DNA from 2 places in the Flexibacterium corallicola genome. Region 2 is predicted to be linked to the other one. Evidence: predicted binding sites of a transcription regulator. Region 2 holds the regulator's gene; the other holds the start of a gene.
The links. The regulator PhoB, encoded in region 2, activates phosphate uptake and scavenging genes when phosphate is short. The targets are predictions, from matches to a motif close to TGTCATNNANCTGTCAT.
Positions count from the first base shown of each region.

Region 1 (7,846 bases), 2.4 Mb from region 2:
TTATGGCTGGCGCGTCGGAGGGCATAATAATTTTCGCATTGATGCCCAGCAGTTTTGCGGCGGCTGCAACACCTTGCGCATGGTTTCCTGAAGAGCAGGCGATAACTCCCTTAGCACGCTGTTGCTCCGGTATTTGTAAAAGCCGGTTAAACGCTCCGCGAAACTTGAAGCTGCCCGTTCTTTGTAGACTTTCCGGCTTGATGAGGACTGTCCCCCCAACCCTGTCATTCAAAACCGGAAAGCTCAGCAGCGGGGTTTTTACAGCATGGCTTTCAATGCGTTTTGCCGCTGCCTTTATTTGTTTGAAACCAGGAGCGCGAGTACGAGCAAGGGAATGTGACATGGACTCTCTTGAGAGTTGAAAGGGTTGTCGAAAAACAATTGTATACCCTATGATCCTCAAAAAAGAAGGTCAATATATTCCAAGTATCTAGACGCTCCCGTTTACCCTAATGGTATGTTCCAACTTGCCTTTTACTGTAACATTTTTCCAAAATCGATGGGCGCTGGCTTCCCAAGAAAACGTTTGAGCAAACTTCCGACAATAGTCACCATCCAACTTCAGGGCTGCGATTGCGGCCTCCTCCAGATTCTGCGAGAGAATACCCGCCTGATTTCCTCCCAAAATATCTTTGGGACCCATAACGGGATATGCGGCGACTGGAGTTCCACAGGCCAAGGCTTCCAAAATCACGTTTCCAAATGTATCGGTTTTGCTCGGGAAAACAAAAACACTTGCCCCCGCATAATGCTCCACCAACGCCCATCCAGTAAGGGGACCTTTAAAAACTACCGCAGGGTATGCAGATTGAAGCTGTTGCAGCCGCGGACCACCACCCACGACCACTTTTGTTCCTGGCAGATCAAGCTCAAGAAATGTCTCAATATTTTTTTCAACGGCCACACGGCCAACATAAAGAAATATGGGGCCTTTCAAGCCATCATACACATTGCTGGAACACGGCTTAAATTGCTCGCCATCAACCCCACGAGACCAGCGGACCAGGTTGTGAAACCCTCTTTCCCTCAGATCATCTTCCAAAGACTTGGTCGCGACCATACACGCTGAAGCAGCATTGTGAAAATTCCGCAGCCATGCATATGACCACTGCAACGGAACTGGTGCTCGCGCACGTACATACTCTGGAAAGCGCGTATGGTAACTGGTCGTGAAACTCAATTCCATCTTTAAGGCGGCCTGTCTGGCAAACCAGCCCAGAGGCCCCTCGGTAGCAATATGAAGATAATCGCAGTTGAAGTTTTCAACACTCCTGCGCACAGATGCCGGGGCCGCGAGGCTGAGCCTTATTTCGGGATAAGAAGGCATTGGCAAGTGCGTAAAGTTCTGGGGCGTCAGAAACTCGGTACGCTTGCCCATTTTACGTAGTTCAAGCCCCAGCCTTTCCAGACTATGAACAACGCCGTTTACCTGAGGTTTCCAAGCGTCTGTTACGATGAGAACGGAGCTCATGCGGCCACCTGCGAAGTATCAGAACTCCTTAGGGACGGCTCTGGTTGGAGCCGCCGTTCTCCCCACTCAATAAGCTCCAAAGTGCCGTCATGGTGTTCGACGACAGCACTGCAGCTTTCCACCCAGTCTCCAGTATTCACATAGTGCAAGCCCAAGTGATGATGGCTAGCGGCATGGTGAATGTGCCCGCAAATAACGCCATCCACTTGCTGTTCTGCGGCCGCATGAACCAGAGCTTCTTCAAAATTTCCGATAAAGTTTACGGCGTTCTTAACTTTCATCTTGGCCCAAGCGGACAAGGACCAATAGGAAAAACCCAGTTTCCTGCGGCAGAAATTAACAACAAGGTTTACCTTGAGTGCACTCCGGTAGGACCAATCTCCAAGTAGGGCAAGCCACTTTGCATGGCGTACAACCACATCAAATTGATCACCGTGAATGACAAGGTATCGCTTGCCATCCACGGTTTCATGAAGTGCTTGATCAACAATCTCGATGCCCCCAAAATCATTACCCAAGAAGTCACGCATGAATTCATCGTGATTCCCGGGTACATATACAACCCTCGTCCCTTTTCGGGCTTTTCTCAGGAGTTTTTGTACCACATCATTATGCAACTGGGGCCAGTACCAAGAACGGCGCAGCCGCCAGCCATCCACAATATCTCCCAGAAGGTAAATGGTCTCGGCTTCCGTTTCCCTGAGAAGCTCAAGGACCATAGAAGCCTGACACCCTCTGGTGCCAAGATGGATATCCGAGAGAAACAGAGTTTTATAATGACCCATTGAAGTTTCATTAATCACCGCAATAGCTCCAAATAAGAAATGTCAGCCTGATAACAGCCGATTCCCACGAACTATTTGTGACTGTTTTCAAACGGGAAAATCATCAAACTATTCTATAGATAATAATAGCTAGCAATAATATTAATCTAATACTTCATCAAAAATAGTAAATATAAAATCACACAATACTAATCATATTCAACAACAACAATAGTTACTGCAAGCATATTTTAAATAAAATAACATTTCACGCATATCAAAACAAAAATATTAATACTTTATTCGAATAGAACCTGAGATAATGTCAGCGGCTCCATCAACATTACCTTCAAACCAAACGCCTTCGTATTGGAAGCTATCGGGGTTTATATTTATTTTATCATCACCAACTGCAAAGAGGTGAGAGTAGCCAATATCCGCAGACAGCCAATCTTTGTAGTTGTAACTTAAGCCTGCGCTAAGCCACACCCGATCGGTATCCGGTAACCGAGGGCTACGGTTTGCATCATCTATGGGCGACCACTCATAACCAACTCCAGCTCTGAATGTGAATTGTCCATTATAGTCGTACTCCCCGCCAATGGAGAGATAGTACCCATCATTATAGAAAAAGGAGAGTTCGGTCTCCTCTTCTCCCGTAACACGATTGTAGACCTTAAACGAACTAAAACGGCTCCAGTTTGTCCATTCGAAGGTCCCCATGATACGGGCATTTTCTAAGAAGTCGTATTGGAAGGACGCATTGATTTGCTCAGGAAGAGTAAGAGTTGATGTAATTGGCGTTCTCTCTGCAGGCACTTCCATACCAAAAAAACTAAAAGCCGGTTTTTTCAAATGCCCTTTTAATTCATGCCGAATAGGAGAACGGTAGCCTACGCCAATCTGTAGGTTCTCCATTGGATTGATGAGAACCCCTATAGTACCTCCAAACCCCAAATTATGATCTTCGCCTTCAAGCTCCGCAGTCCCCGCGTCTGCCCTAATTCCCTCAAGACCGACAAATCTTTCCAGTACTCCTTCTCCACCTGGCGGGAATGCGCTTTTTAGGCGAACTTGAAAATACTGGACCTGTAGCCCGACACCAACCGAAAGGTAATCTGTTATAGCTGTACCAATCATAGGTGTTGCGTTCACAGACAAGACTCGTGAAGAACGTGCATAAATCTGCCCAGCCCATTCTGAATTAGGTTTTGTGGCAAGCCCAAAGGGCGCAGTGACAGAAAGCCCTAGGAAAATCCGATCATTGACCTGATAGGTCCCATAGGACGAGCCAAGCCAGGCATTTTCTCCAACATCTCCAGCAGAACCCGCTGCCGCTCCTGGTATATTATTAAGTGGCACAAAGCCGTTTTCTGGAGTGTCATATGCCGCATAGTCTGTATCAATATCCGCCCTTGGGAAGACGCCCGTATTCACACTCTCCCCTTGCATACCCTCTCTGCCCACAATTGTTGCAGGATTCCAGAACATTGAGGAAAGGCTTTCGCTTTGCACGCCGTAACCAGCGAATGAAAGGCCCTGATAGAAAGCGGACTGTTCGCGAAGAGCAAAGGCTCCGCCTTGAGCCTGCTGGCTGCCAACTACAAGCAGTAGCCCACTTATGCCAAAAAGAATATTAGATGTTTTAAGCATTATGAACTTCTCCCAAACAGTCAGGCGTACATAAGACCATTTGAGAAAGAATAGCACTTGATGATTTATTTACATAATAATAAAAATACTAGATATTTATCATAAGTACTTAAAACATTAAGTATAAATTACAAATACACGTACAATTATAATTTTAATACGTACCATTTGGGAGGTCATGGACCTCCCCGTAATTGAGTGAAGACGCCTTTGAAACGACATCCAGTAAAATCTCTGAACTACTTCCAGACTTTATAAAAGTGATGGACGGGGCCGTGACCACTCCCTATATGCAGAGTATCCGCCGCTCGGATAGCCCCCGAGATGTAGTCTTTAGCTTCTTGCAAGGCAGTTTCAACTCCTAGCCCCTTAGCCAGGCCCGACGCAATAGCCGAGGATAAAGTGCAACCAGTTCCGTGAGTGTTTTCAGTAGAATATCTGGTGTCTCGTAGCCAGAGTTCTGTACCTTGTTGATCCAGATATAAATCATCTGATTTTTGGTCCAGCCCATGCCCCCCTTTTAACAGGACACTCTTCACTCCCAAGTCTAGAAGGGCCTTGGCCTGATCTTTAAACTCTTGCGCATTTCGGGCAATAGGACGGTCAAGCAATAGCGCCGCCTCTGCCATATTGGGCGTAATGATTAAAGCAAGTGGGAAGAGTTTTTTCTTCAATCCATCCATCGCATCGGAATGCAATAACAAATCACCAGAGCTGGCGACCATGACAGGGTCTAGCACAATGGGAGCTTGATTATACTGCTGCAGGCCCTTCGAAACAGCTTCAATTGCCTCACAAGTAGAGACCATTCCGATTTTGACAGCATTGACAGCAAGGTCCGTAAACACGGCTTTTATTTGCGCAAAAATAAAATCTGCCGGCACCTCATGAATAGCGGAGACTCCTTTGGTATTTTGCGCAGTTAGAGCACAAAAAACCGTCGCACCATAAACCCCCAGTGCTGAAAAGGTTTTCAGGTCCGCCTGAACTCCCGCAGCCCCTCCAGAATCAGATCCGGCAATTGTTACAGCAATCGGGGTCATAAGCTCGTCTCCTATCTTGTAAGTCCATGACTTATAATATTATATTTTATTCCATTCAACGAAGATTCACGTTCTCAAACCCATCTCTCTGCCTGTTTTCATGACTACCCAGATCAAGAGGAGCGCGGAGAACTTAAAAAACTGCTCTTTGGGATTGATGCTTGTTTACGATCACAATTCAGGCCACACTGCCTTCAAACCACGACAGTATTCAAAGGGTTAGCAATGACACCATTTTATGTGATGATAAAATGCCAACTGGGCAAGACCTATCAGGTCGCAAACGCCATAGCAGATGCGGAAATTGCCTCTGAAACCTACTCCATTTCCGGAGAAATGGACCTTATGGTCAAGATCTATCTGGAAGAGGGGCAAGATATTGGCCACTTTGTATCCAAGCAACTCCATTGCATTGATGGTATTCAAGATACACGTACCATCATCACCTTCAAAGCATTCTAGAGTAAAAGGCAGGCAAAAAACTGTCTGCCCTATGCCTTGGAAGGTGTTGAGGCCCGCCGCGCTCTGGTTCTGTCATATCCCAGCTGATGTTCTCGCAAGATGACAAAAATTCCTGCTGCGATGACAATCAATGAGCCGACAATCACCTCCGGTGTGGGAACCTCTGCAAAAAGAACAAATCCAAAGCAAATCGCCCAGACCATATTCATATAATCAAACGGCGCAATGGTGGACGCATCCGCGTACCTGTAGCTATGAGTCAACAGAATCTGACCAAGCCCGCCAAAAACTCCAACAGCGACCAGACACAGACCATCAAACAGGTCGGGAACACCCCATGCAAACTCGGGATAGACCAATCCCAGTGGATAGGTGAACGCAGCCAGAACCGTCGACGTGACTGTAAACCAGAGTACGATTGTCGCAGTTCGCTCTGTTTCACTCAGTTTACGCACTGCTATCATGGCAAAGGCGGCCAGAAGCGCGCCTAAAAAACTAAAGAGCACCCCCCAGTTGGCCAAGTTCCCCCCCTGTCCTTCTCCAAGGTGCGGTATAACCGTAATCAAAACACCCACGAACCCTACGGAAACAGCAGACCAGCGGTATATGCGTACACTCTCCTTCAAGAGTAATGCCGCCAAGATTACCACTATCAAGGGCCCAGCAAATCCAATCGCGGTTGCATCCGGGAGAGGCAGAAGTTTCAAACCAATAAAGCCGCAGGCCATAGCGCTTACGCCGACCATTGCTCTGCTCATATGTACCATGGGGCGGGAGGTTTTCCACCCATACCCAAAAGAACCTTCCATTCCCATCATAATTAAAATCGGAAACAGCCCAAAAAAGTTACGCGCAAAGACCACTTCAGTAATGGGGACATCTTGAGAGACCCATTTAAGAGCGGAGACCATACCAAAAAAGGCAAGCGTTGAGGCTATTTTCAAGAAAATACCCAACAGCGGCTTTGCATCTGCTCCAGTTGCAGTGGGGATTGCGCCTTCGGGCATTTTGGCGGAAGGGACTTTACGTTCAGCCGCAGAGCCGGGCAACTTCATTAGAATTCCTGACGTTACATTCTTCCAGATACCGCCAAATCAAGCAGTTCCCATGGGGATCAAGCAGCAAGAGAAGAGACAAAGAACTTACCACTCTTGAAGCGAGTGAGAACTCTACTCTAAATCGATTTACTCCCTAAAAAACAACCACAAATTAAGTTGTGCACTGATGAATATGTAAGCAGATCCCTTTGAGCCTGTTTTTAGCAACACTAAAATATCTGCTAGATTCGTGCTGCCTGAATGGCGCCCCATACCCGTGACGGCGTTGCCGGCATATCTATATGTCCAACACCTGCATGTTTTCTCAGGGCATACTGTAAAGCATTCATTACAGCGGGGGCCGCCCCGACAGTGCCTGCCTCTCCTGCCCCCTTCACACCTAGAGGGTTGTTTTTGCTCGGAGTATTACACGTATTATGAGAGAAGAACGGCAGATCATCCGCTCTGGGAACATGATAGTCCAGTAGGGAGGCAGTTAAGAGCTGCCCCTCATCATCATAAATCACATGTTCATAAAGAGCTTGACCGATCGCCTGAGCCACTCCCCCGTGAATCTGTCCTTGCAGGAGACGCGGGTTTACCGTTACCCCCACATCATCAACCACAGTGTACCGCTCAATCTTTGTAACACCGGTTTCAGGGTCAACTTCCAACTCGCAAATGTGTGTCCCGTTGGGGTAGGTACACTGTTTTTGTACAGCTTCTCCAAAAGCCTCTATCTTCTCTGCGCTTGTTTGTGCCAGAGCAGCCAGCGACATGTAGCGATCCGTACCCACAACACGTAATGTTCCATCCACCAGCTCAAGATCTTCAACATCAACCTCTAAACGATCGCCCCCAATTTCCTTGAGCTTTCTCACCAGAGCAACAGAGGCTTCTTTAACCGACGTCAGGCCAATGGGAATGGAGCGGGACCCCTCTGTTCCCCCACCATTTTTGATGAGCTTAGTATCCCCCTGAACCATTTTAATTTTATCCAAAGACAGTCCCAGATACTCGGCAATAAGCTGGCCATAGGCAGTATGGTGCCCCTGCCCGTTTGATTGGGTTCCTATAAAGAGAGTTACCCCCCCATTTTCATCTAGTTTTATAGTGGCCTCCTCCCTTCCTGGAAACGAGCAGGCTTCAATATAGCAAGACATGCCGATACCGCGCAGTTTCCCACGCTTCAAACTTTGCTCTTCACGCATCAAATACCCGGCAAAATCGCTGTGGCGTAAAGCTTTATCTAGGGTCTTTGCAAAATCACCCGTATCATAGGTGTGCCCCACCTGTGTCGTATAAGGCATGCCATCTGGCTTGATAAAGTTGAGCTTGCGGAACTCTATCGGGTTCATGCCGATTTCCAGCGCAGCTTTCGCAACCAATCGCTCTATCAAATATGCAGCCTCCGGA
Region 1 covers NZ_JARRCW010000001.1:978,440-986,285, reverse strand. Annotated here, with positions in the region: gene P6574_RS04505 (threonine ammonia-lyase) at 1-343, opposite strand, end outside; gene P6574_RS04500 (glycosyltransferase family 4 protein) at 431-1,471, opposite strand; gene P6574_RS04495 (UDP-2,3-diacylglucosamine diphosphatase) at 1,468-2,256, opposite strand; gene P6574_RS04490 (OmpP1/FadL family transporter) at 2,527-3,888, opposite strand; gene thiD (bifunctional hydroxymethylpyrimidine kinase/phosphomethylpyrimidine kinase) at 4,128-4,931, opposite strand; gene P6574_RS04480 (Lrp/AsnC ligand binding domain-containing protein) at 5,157-5,393, shown strand; gene P6574_RS04475 (DMT family transporter) at 5,423-6,448, opposite strand; gene P6574_RS04470 (xanthine dehydrogenase family protein molybdopterin-binding subunit) at 6,673-7,846, opposite strand, start outside.
Region 1: the regulator PhoB is predicted to act here: its motif matches at 2,296-2,312, upstream of P6574_RS04495 (UDP-2,3-diacylglucosamine diphosphatase).

Region 2 (7,846 bases):
ATGCAGATCTTTATTTGAAAGGCTTGATCACCAAAAAGTCTTCTGTTGATCCTGATAGTGCAGCAAGTGTGAGTATCACCAGCTCGACGGCCTCTGTTCATATGGCCGGAAATGTTCTGGGGCCGGTTCGGGATGAAATTACAGCCTACCTGAATGGGCAGGCCGAAGACCTGAGGCGGCGAATTGCGCTACGCAGACAGTCGGAAAAAAATCTACTTTCAAAGATATATGGACTATCTGGCAGGATCACTCAGTCTGACCCCTTGGAAAGAAAGCGGCTGGAAGAAGAGCTTTCTGCGGCAAAATCCTCTCAGGAGCGAGTACAGGACATTATTTCTGCGCTGCAAGTAGACCTTTCACGAATTGATCAGCGTCTGTCCAAGCTGAATGGCCCACAGCAGTTAAATGATGAAATGCCAAGTTACTTCATCAATATTGCTGGCGGCGTGCTTAAAGTTGATGAGATTGACGGAAACCAAGCAAGTGGCCCGGTTCTGATACCAATACAGAATTCAGTAACTGCGCAAGCGGGTAATTGGTCACTTGAGAAAATTGAAGTTCCTCAATCATCGCGGAAGTTTTCTGACAGGGAAATCGCTTATACAGACTATCTGGAGCAAAAAGGCCAGATAAGTAACCGGTGGAATAGTATTTTCCTAACAGCAGGGGCCAGTCGCGAGCCAGAAATGGCGGGTATTTGGGGAGCCGTTGTCGGCACTTTCTGGACTATGATCGTGACACTCTCTCTCTCCTTTCCAGTAGGTGTTGCCTCCGCAATTTATCTGGAAGAGTTTGCACCGAAAAACCGCTGGACCCAGTTTATTGAAGTAAACATCAACAATCTGGCGGCCGTCCCGTCGATTGTGTTTGGTCTATTGGGGCTGGCAGTCTTTTTGAATGTGTTTGGCCTACCAAGGTCCGCCCCCGTTGTTGGTGGAATGGTCCTTGCCTTGATGACTTTGCCAACCATTATAATTGCGTCCCGAGCTGCTCTGCAGGCTGTACCGCCTTCAATTCGTGAAGCGGCCTTGGGGGTCGGTGCATCTCGCTTACAAGCCGTGTTCCATCATGTGTTGCCTCTAGCCATGCCAGGGATATTGACGGGAACAATCATCGGAATGGCGCAGGCGTTGGGCGAAACCGCCCCGCTTCTCATGATCGGTATGGTTGCCTTCATTGTGGATGTACCAGGTACTCCGCTGGATCCTTCTACGGTTCTCCCAGTGCAAATTTTCATGTGGGCAGACTTTCCCGAGCCTGCATTCCAGCAAAAAACGTCAGCAGCCATCATGGTGCTGCTCGGGTTCTTAATTTGCATGAATGCAATCGCAATTGTTTTGCGCAAGAAGTTTGAACGTCGCTGGTGATTTGAGGGTGAAATGTACAAGTTTGAAACAACAGGCAGAAGCCAAATAACTGGTCCAGTGGTGAATGATGTGACTATGGAAACCGATAGAGAAATACCATTAAAAATGCGTGGTGAAGGCGTTTGTGTCTACTATGGTCAAAAGCAGGCTCTCAACGCTATTCATCTGGAGATCAGAAAGAATCAGGTAACCGCACTTATTGGTCCATCGGGGTGTGGGAAATCAACGTTCCTACGTTGCCTGAACCGCATGAATGATACGATTGAAAGTTGCCGGGTGGAAGGAGGGATCTACCTTGACCACGACGATATTTATGATCCCAGCATTGATGTTGTTGAGCTGAGAGCACGGGTGGGTATGGTTTTTCAAAAGCCCAACCCTTTCCCAAAGTCGATTTTTGAAAATGTTGCATATGGTCCGCGTATTCATGGTCTTGCTCAATCAAAGTCTGATCTTGAAGAAATTGTAGCAAACAGTCTCCAAAAGGCGGGGCTTTTTGAAGAAGTCAAAGACCGCTTGGATGAGCCAGGGACGGGACTGTCCGGCGGTCAGCAGCAACGGCTGTGTATCGCCAGAGCCATTGCAGTTTCTCCGGAAGTCATCTTGATGGATGAGCCCTGTTCGGCTCTGGACCCCATTGCCACTGCCAAGGTGGAGGAGTTGATTGATGAGCTTCGTGAAAACTACACGATTGTTATCGTAACGCACTCCATGCAGCAGGCTGCCCGTGTTTCCCAGCGCACCGCATTCTTTCACCTCGGAAGCTTGGTGGAGGAAAGTTTAACCAACGATATATTTACGAACCCAAAAGACCAGCGCACGCAAGATTATATAACTGGCCGCATTGGCTGATAAGAACGAAAGCATAACAGGTGATTGGCTATGTCAGACCATATTGTGTCGGCCTTTAATGATGAAATGAAAAATCTTGCCACGCGGGTTCTTGAAATGGGCGGTATGGCAGAAACTCTGGTTAGAGACTCTATTCAAGCGCTTTTGACCGACAACCGGAAACTGGCTGAAAGTACGATTGAGGCTGACAAGCGGTTGGACGCAATGCAAAGTGAGCTGGAAGATTTGAGTGTTTCCATTATTGCGCGCCGCCAGCCCATGGCAAGTGATCTCAGGGAAGTGGTTGCGGCTATGCGAATTTCCAATGATCTTGAAAGGGTCGGAGATTTGGCCAAGAATATCTCCAAGAGGACACTGGCTATAAAGGGGGGGTTAGGCTCAAAGGAGTGGGCGCAAGGTGTTGAGCATATGGCAGACCTTGCGCTTTGCCAGCTGAAGGATACTCTGGATACATATACGAGTGGGGATCTGGAGGTTTTGAGACAGGTTCAATTGCGGGATGAAGAGATTGATGCTCTTTATACGTCCATTTTCAGAGAGCTGCTTACCTATATGATGGAGGACCCGCGCAGCATTACAAAATGTGCGCATTTATTGTTTTGTGCTAAAAATATTGAACGAATTGGTGATCATGCAACGAACATTGCCGAGAATATTTACTATAAGATCACCGGGGAGCACTTGCCGAACGAGCGGCCCAAAAGTGATGAATTGAACGCCTTGGCGAACTAGTTGACTTAATAGTTCATGGAAAGACATCTTAACTATGCCTGATATTCTTGTTGTTGAAGATGAAGAGTCTTTGAGCCTGCTCTTGCAATATAACCTTGAGGCAGAAGGCTACAATGTGGAAGTCTGCATGAAAGGGGATGAGGCGGATTTGCGGCTTCAGGAAAGTCAACCGGATCTTGTGTTGCTGGACTGGATGTTACCGGGTGTCTCGGGTATTGAGCTGTGTCGTCGCATGAGAGCCAGAGAGGAAACTGCACAGATTCCAATCATCATGCTGACAGCGCGGGGAGAAGAAACCGAACGTGTACGAGGACTCTCCACCGGAGCTGATGATTATGTTGTCAAACCGTTCTCTGTTCCTGAGCTGATGGCACGCATTCGCGCCATTTTGCGGCGCAGTAAGCCCGAGGTCGTATCTTCACAGTTAAAGTCCGGGGATATTGAACTGGACCGGGAGACCCACCGTGTCAGGCGTTTGGGGAAGGAAATTCACCTTGGCCCAACTGAGTTCCGGCTTCTGGAGTTTTTGATGAAGGCTCCGGGACGAGTATATTCACGCGAACAATTGCTGGATGGTGTTTGGGGGCATGATGTGTATGTGGATGAAAGGACTGTTGATGTTCATGTTGGCCGCCTGCGCAAAGCGATAAACCGCGGAAAACAGAAAGATCCCATCCGGACTGTTCGGGGCGCTGGGTATTCGTTTAACGATCAGTATGCAGTGGCATAATCGACCTGAGTTAAGAGGTTATAAAAAATAACAGCAAAAAGCATGGGCTTTTTGCTGTTCAATACGTGGTTTTCGACACAATGTCGTTTTGAACTTAAGCAGTTGCTTTACGTTCGCGTCTTCTTTCGCTGACTGGCTGATAGGCAACCCTGCGATGGTGAGCGCAATATGGTGTCGATCCATCTGATTGACGCCCGCAAAAATGAAAGTCTTCCCCGCCGGGATCACCAATAGGCCACTTACAAGTGCGTTCATTCAGGCTAAGTATAGTCGCCCGCTCCGACATTGGCATCAGGCTATCAGGCGAAGAAACTGGTTCAATCTCTCCCACCGGGATAATTTCCGGCTCAATCTTTAAGGCGTTTGCCCCAGACACACTTGGTTGGTGTGTTTGTTGAGATAACGGAGAAGCACTTCGAGCTTTAACGGGTGCACTGTCACTTTTTGCAGATGCAGGAGGCGCAGTTTTTCTGGGAGAAGGTGATGTTGAAGAAGAAGTGTTACGCCGTGGCTTACTAGAGTTCGTTGATTTGACACGGCCGGATAAGCCTAGCCTGTGGACTTTTCCTATAACTGCGTTTCGAGTGACATTCCCCAGTTCTGCCGCGATTTGGCTAGCGCTGAGACCTTCAGCCCATAGCTTGGTTAGGAGTTCAACACGATCAGTCGTCCAGCTCATAGAAGTCCCCATCTTCCTACTGTCTTCTCGAGTACAACTTTTGTGTGTAGTCGCTGTAGATTAGCTGCATTACATCCAGTCATTGGAAACGAGAAGGTGTTTCCCACTTAGCACTGACCCTACTATAGTGAATATTGGAGTAGCAATGATGCCAAATAAATCATGTTGGTTTGTAGTCGGTTTTCCCCAGAATTAAACTAAGTCAAGGAGTTGTCCATGATCTCGTGGTGGTCGAATGGACATAATAACTGTATGTACTGCAAATAATTCTAAATATTTTTTTTGCTGGAATTAATATCGGCTTGCCAACTTCTCAATAAATACATGAGAATTTTTTAAGATGTTTGTTTGTGTCACCCCATTTGCTAGAAGCTCTCTGTATTCATACTAGCTATAAAGTATGGTGGCATTTATAACCTTGAGTTGTGTTTGGTGTCCCTATCAGGCCGAGCGTTTGAAACGTAAATAAAGAGGGCTTTTTAGTCCTGTAAACTTGGCAAAAAACCTTTGCAATACGTAAAGATGATTGACAGTTAGAAGTGAAAGCTCTTTATATAACTTCTTTTGAAATTAAGGGGTCTTAAACGACGTTCTCTTAGTTGCTTGCTGAAACAAAATTGCTCTTCTTTCGAATGAGAAGAGACCCTATCCAAGGAGTAGGATATGACGACTTCGTCGCTCTTTCAGACCTATGTACGTTCCGAGCTTGAGTTCGAGCGGGGGGAAGGTGTCTGGCTGTATGCGAATGATGGTCGACGATATATGGATTGCGCTTCTGGTGTTGCTGTGAGCGGCTTGGGACATTCTCATCCAAAACTCGTTGAGGCTTTACAAAAGCAGGCGGAAACCCTGTGGCATGTGTCGAACCTTTATCGCAGTAAAGAGCAGGAAGAGCTTGGGCAACTTCTGGTGGACAATAGCTTCGCCGATAAGGTGTTCTTCTGCAATTCGGGCACTGAGGCTGTGGAAGGCGCTATCAAGACTACACGGCGCTATTTCTATGCCAAGGGGGAACCCGAAAAATATCGGATCATTACCTTCGAAGGTGCCTTTCACGGGCGGACAATGGCCGGCCTTGCCGCAGGCGGTCAGCAGAAATACCTTGAGGGGTTTGGCCCTGCTCTGGAAGGGTTCGACAAAGTTCCTTTTGCCGATCTGGAGGCAGTCAAAGCTGCAATTGGTCCGCAAACTGCGGCTATCTTGCTAGAACCCATTCAAGGTGAAGGGGGCATTAAGGCGTTTGATCCGGCCTTCCTTAGAGCGCTGCGCGCCCTTTGTGATGAACATGGCTTGCTTTTGGTTCTGGATGAAATTCAGTGTGGTGTAGGGCGAACAGGTAAGTTCTTTGCCCATGAATGGGCAGGAATTGAACCAGATGTAATGGCTGTTGCCAAGGGAATCGGCGGAGGCTTCCCTCTGGGAGCCTTTCTCGCGACCGATGAAGTGGCGTCTGGCATGAGCGCTGGAACCCACGGCACCACTTATGGTGGGAACCTTCTGGCCATGACTGTTGGTAAGGCCGTGTTAAGTATTGTTCTTGAACCGGAATTTTTGGAGAAAGTCCAGAAGAAGTCACTTCTGCTTAAGCAGAAACTGGCGGCTTTGGTGGATAGCCATCCAGAAGTATTCAAGGAAGTCCGAGGTTCTGGTTTAATGCTTGGGCTGGTTTGCAAGGGTGACCAAGGTCTAACTTTAAAAGCCTGTCGCGACAATGGTCTTCTGCCAGTTCCTGCGGGAGAAAATGTCCTTCGCATTATGCCTCCGATGGTCATCAGTGAAGAAGAAATTTCCCAGCTTGTTGAGATGCTGGAGACGGCAGCTTTAGCAACTGAAGCTGCACAAAAGAAATAAGAGTTAATCCATGTCCGTTGTTTCAAAGCCCAAACATTTTCTTGATATCTCTGAGTTGCCAGCAGGTGAGCTGCGAAAAATTCTTGATGGTGCCTCCCTTTTGAAAAAAAGGAGAGAGGCTCAACGTGGTAAATCCGGCCCTCTTTCGGGGCGGACGTTGGCTATGATCTTTGAACAGCCCTCAACACGTACACGCATCTCTTTTGATGTGGGTGCGCGGGAGCTGGGTGGTGAGCCGCTTATGCTGACTGGTAAGGAAATGCAGCTGGGGCGCGGGGAATCTATTCCTGATACCGCCCGTGTTCTCAGCCGTTTCGTTGATATGATCATGATCCGTATGTTGGATCATGAAGCTGTTCGCGAACTGGCACAGTATTCTGATATACCTGTCATAAACGGTCTGACAAAAGAGTCCCATCCCTGCCAGATTATGGCGGATATCATGACGTTTGAAGAACATCGCGGGCCTATTCAAGGCAAGCGGATTGCATGGGTTGGGGATAGCAACAACGTACTCTACTCGTGGATGCAAGCGAGCGCAAAGCTGGATTTCGAGCTTGTCGTGGGGGCGCCAAAGGAGTTGACTGTTCCGCAGGAGTGGTTAGAAGCAGTCAAGCGTCAAGGTGGCAATGTCACCATTACCGAGGACCCGATTGAAGCAGTTTCTGGCTGTCATGCTGTCATTACTGATTGCTGGGTTTCTATGGGCGATGAAGACGCTTCTTACCGCTATAACCTGCTGAGCCCGTATCAGGTGAATGATAACTTGATGGCCAAGGCGCATAATGAAGCAATATTTATGCACTGTTTGCCAGCTCACCGTGGCGAAGAGGTTACGGATGCGGTAATGGATGGCCCACAGTCGGTTGTTTTCGATGAAGCTGAAAACCGACTGCACGCTCAAAAAGGAATTATGGCATGGTGTCTTGATGCACTGCCGGAGGAATAATGAATAAAAGCCAAGAGCAAACGTCTAAAGTGAAGCCTGTGGGTGATGATGTTGTCCTTCCTTTCTCGGTTGAGGGGCTGGACGTTCGCGGGCGAAGTGTACGTCTGGGCGCAGTTTTGGACAGCATGCTTGCCCGTCATGACTACCCGGTGCCTGTCAAGAAGTTGCTTGCGCAGGCAACTGTTCTGACAGCGATGCTGGGAAGTACGTTGAAGTTTGACGGGCGGTTGACGTTGCAGGCACAAAGTGATGGTGCTGTGTCCATGATGGTTGTGGACTTCAATGCGCCTGACGGCTTGCGCGCAACAGCTTCTTTTGATGAAGAGCGTGTGAGTTCTGTCGCGCAGCAGGAAGGCTTCAAGCCGGAAGATTTGCTCGGCAAGGGGCATCTGGCGTTCACAATCGATCAGGGTGCTCACACCAGCCGCTACCAAGGCATTGTGGCTCTGAATGGCATCTCTTTGGAAGAAGCTGCACACGAATACTTCCTAAAGTCCGAGCAGATACCGACGCGGGTCCGCCTTTCTGTCGCGGAAGTGTTGAAGGCTGACGAGAAGGGGAGCTACAATCATACTTGGCGCGCTGGCGGCATTATGGTTCAGTTTCTCCCTCAAGCACCTGAGCGCATGCGAGCCGCAGATATTCACCCGGGAGATGCTCCGGAAGGTACACCAGCGCACTTTGTA
Region 2 covers NZ_JARRCW010000001.1:3,329,023-3,336,868, reverse strand. Annotated here, with positions in the region: partial or broken gene P6574_RS22155 (DUF3333 domain-containing protein) at 1-26, shown strand, start outside; partial or broken gene pstA (phosphate ABC transporter permease PstA) at 651-1,367, shown strand; gene pstB (phosphate ABC transporter ATP-binding protein PstB) at 1,443-2,219, shown strand; gene phoU (phosphate signaling complex protein PhoU) at 2,250-2,951, shown strand; gene phoB (phosphate regulon transcriptional regulator PhoB) at 2,986-3,681, shown strand; gene P6574_RS14565 (GcrA family cell cycle regulator) at 3,776-4,360, opposite strand; gene P6574_RS14560 (aspartate aminotransferase family protein) at 5,024-6,211, shown strand; gene argF (ornithine carbamoyltransferase) at 6,222-7,160, shown strand; gene P6574_RS14550 (Hsp33 family molecular chaperone) at 7,160-7,846, shown strand, end outside.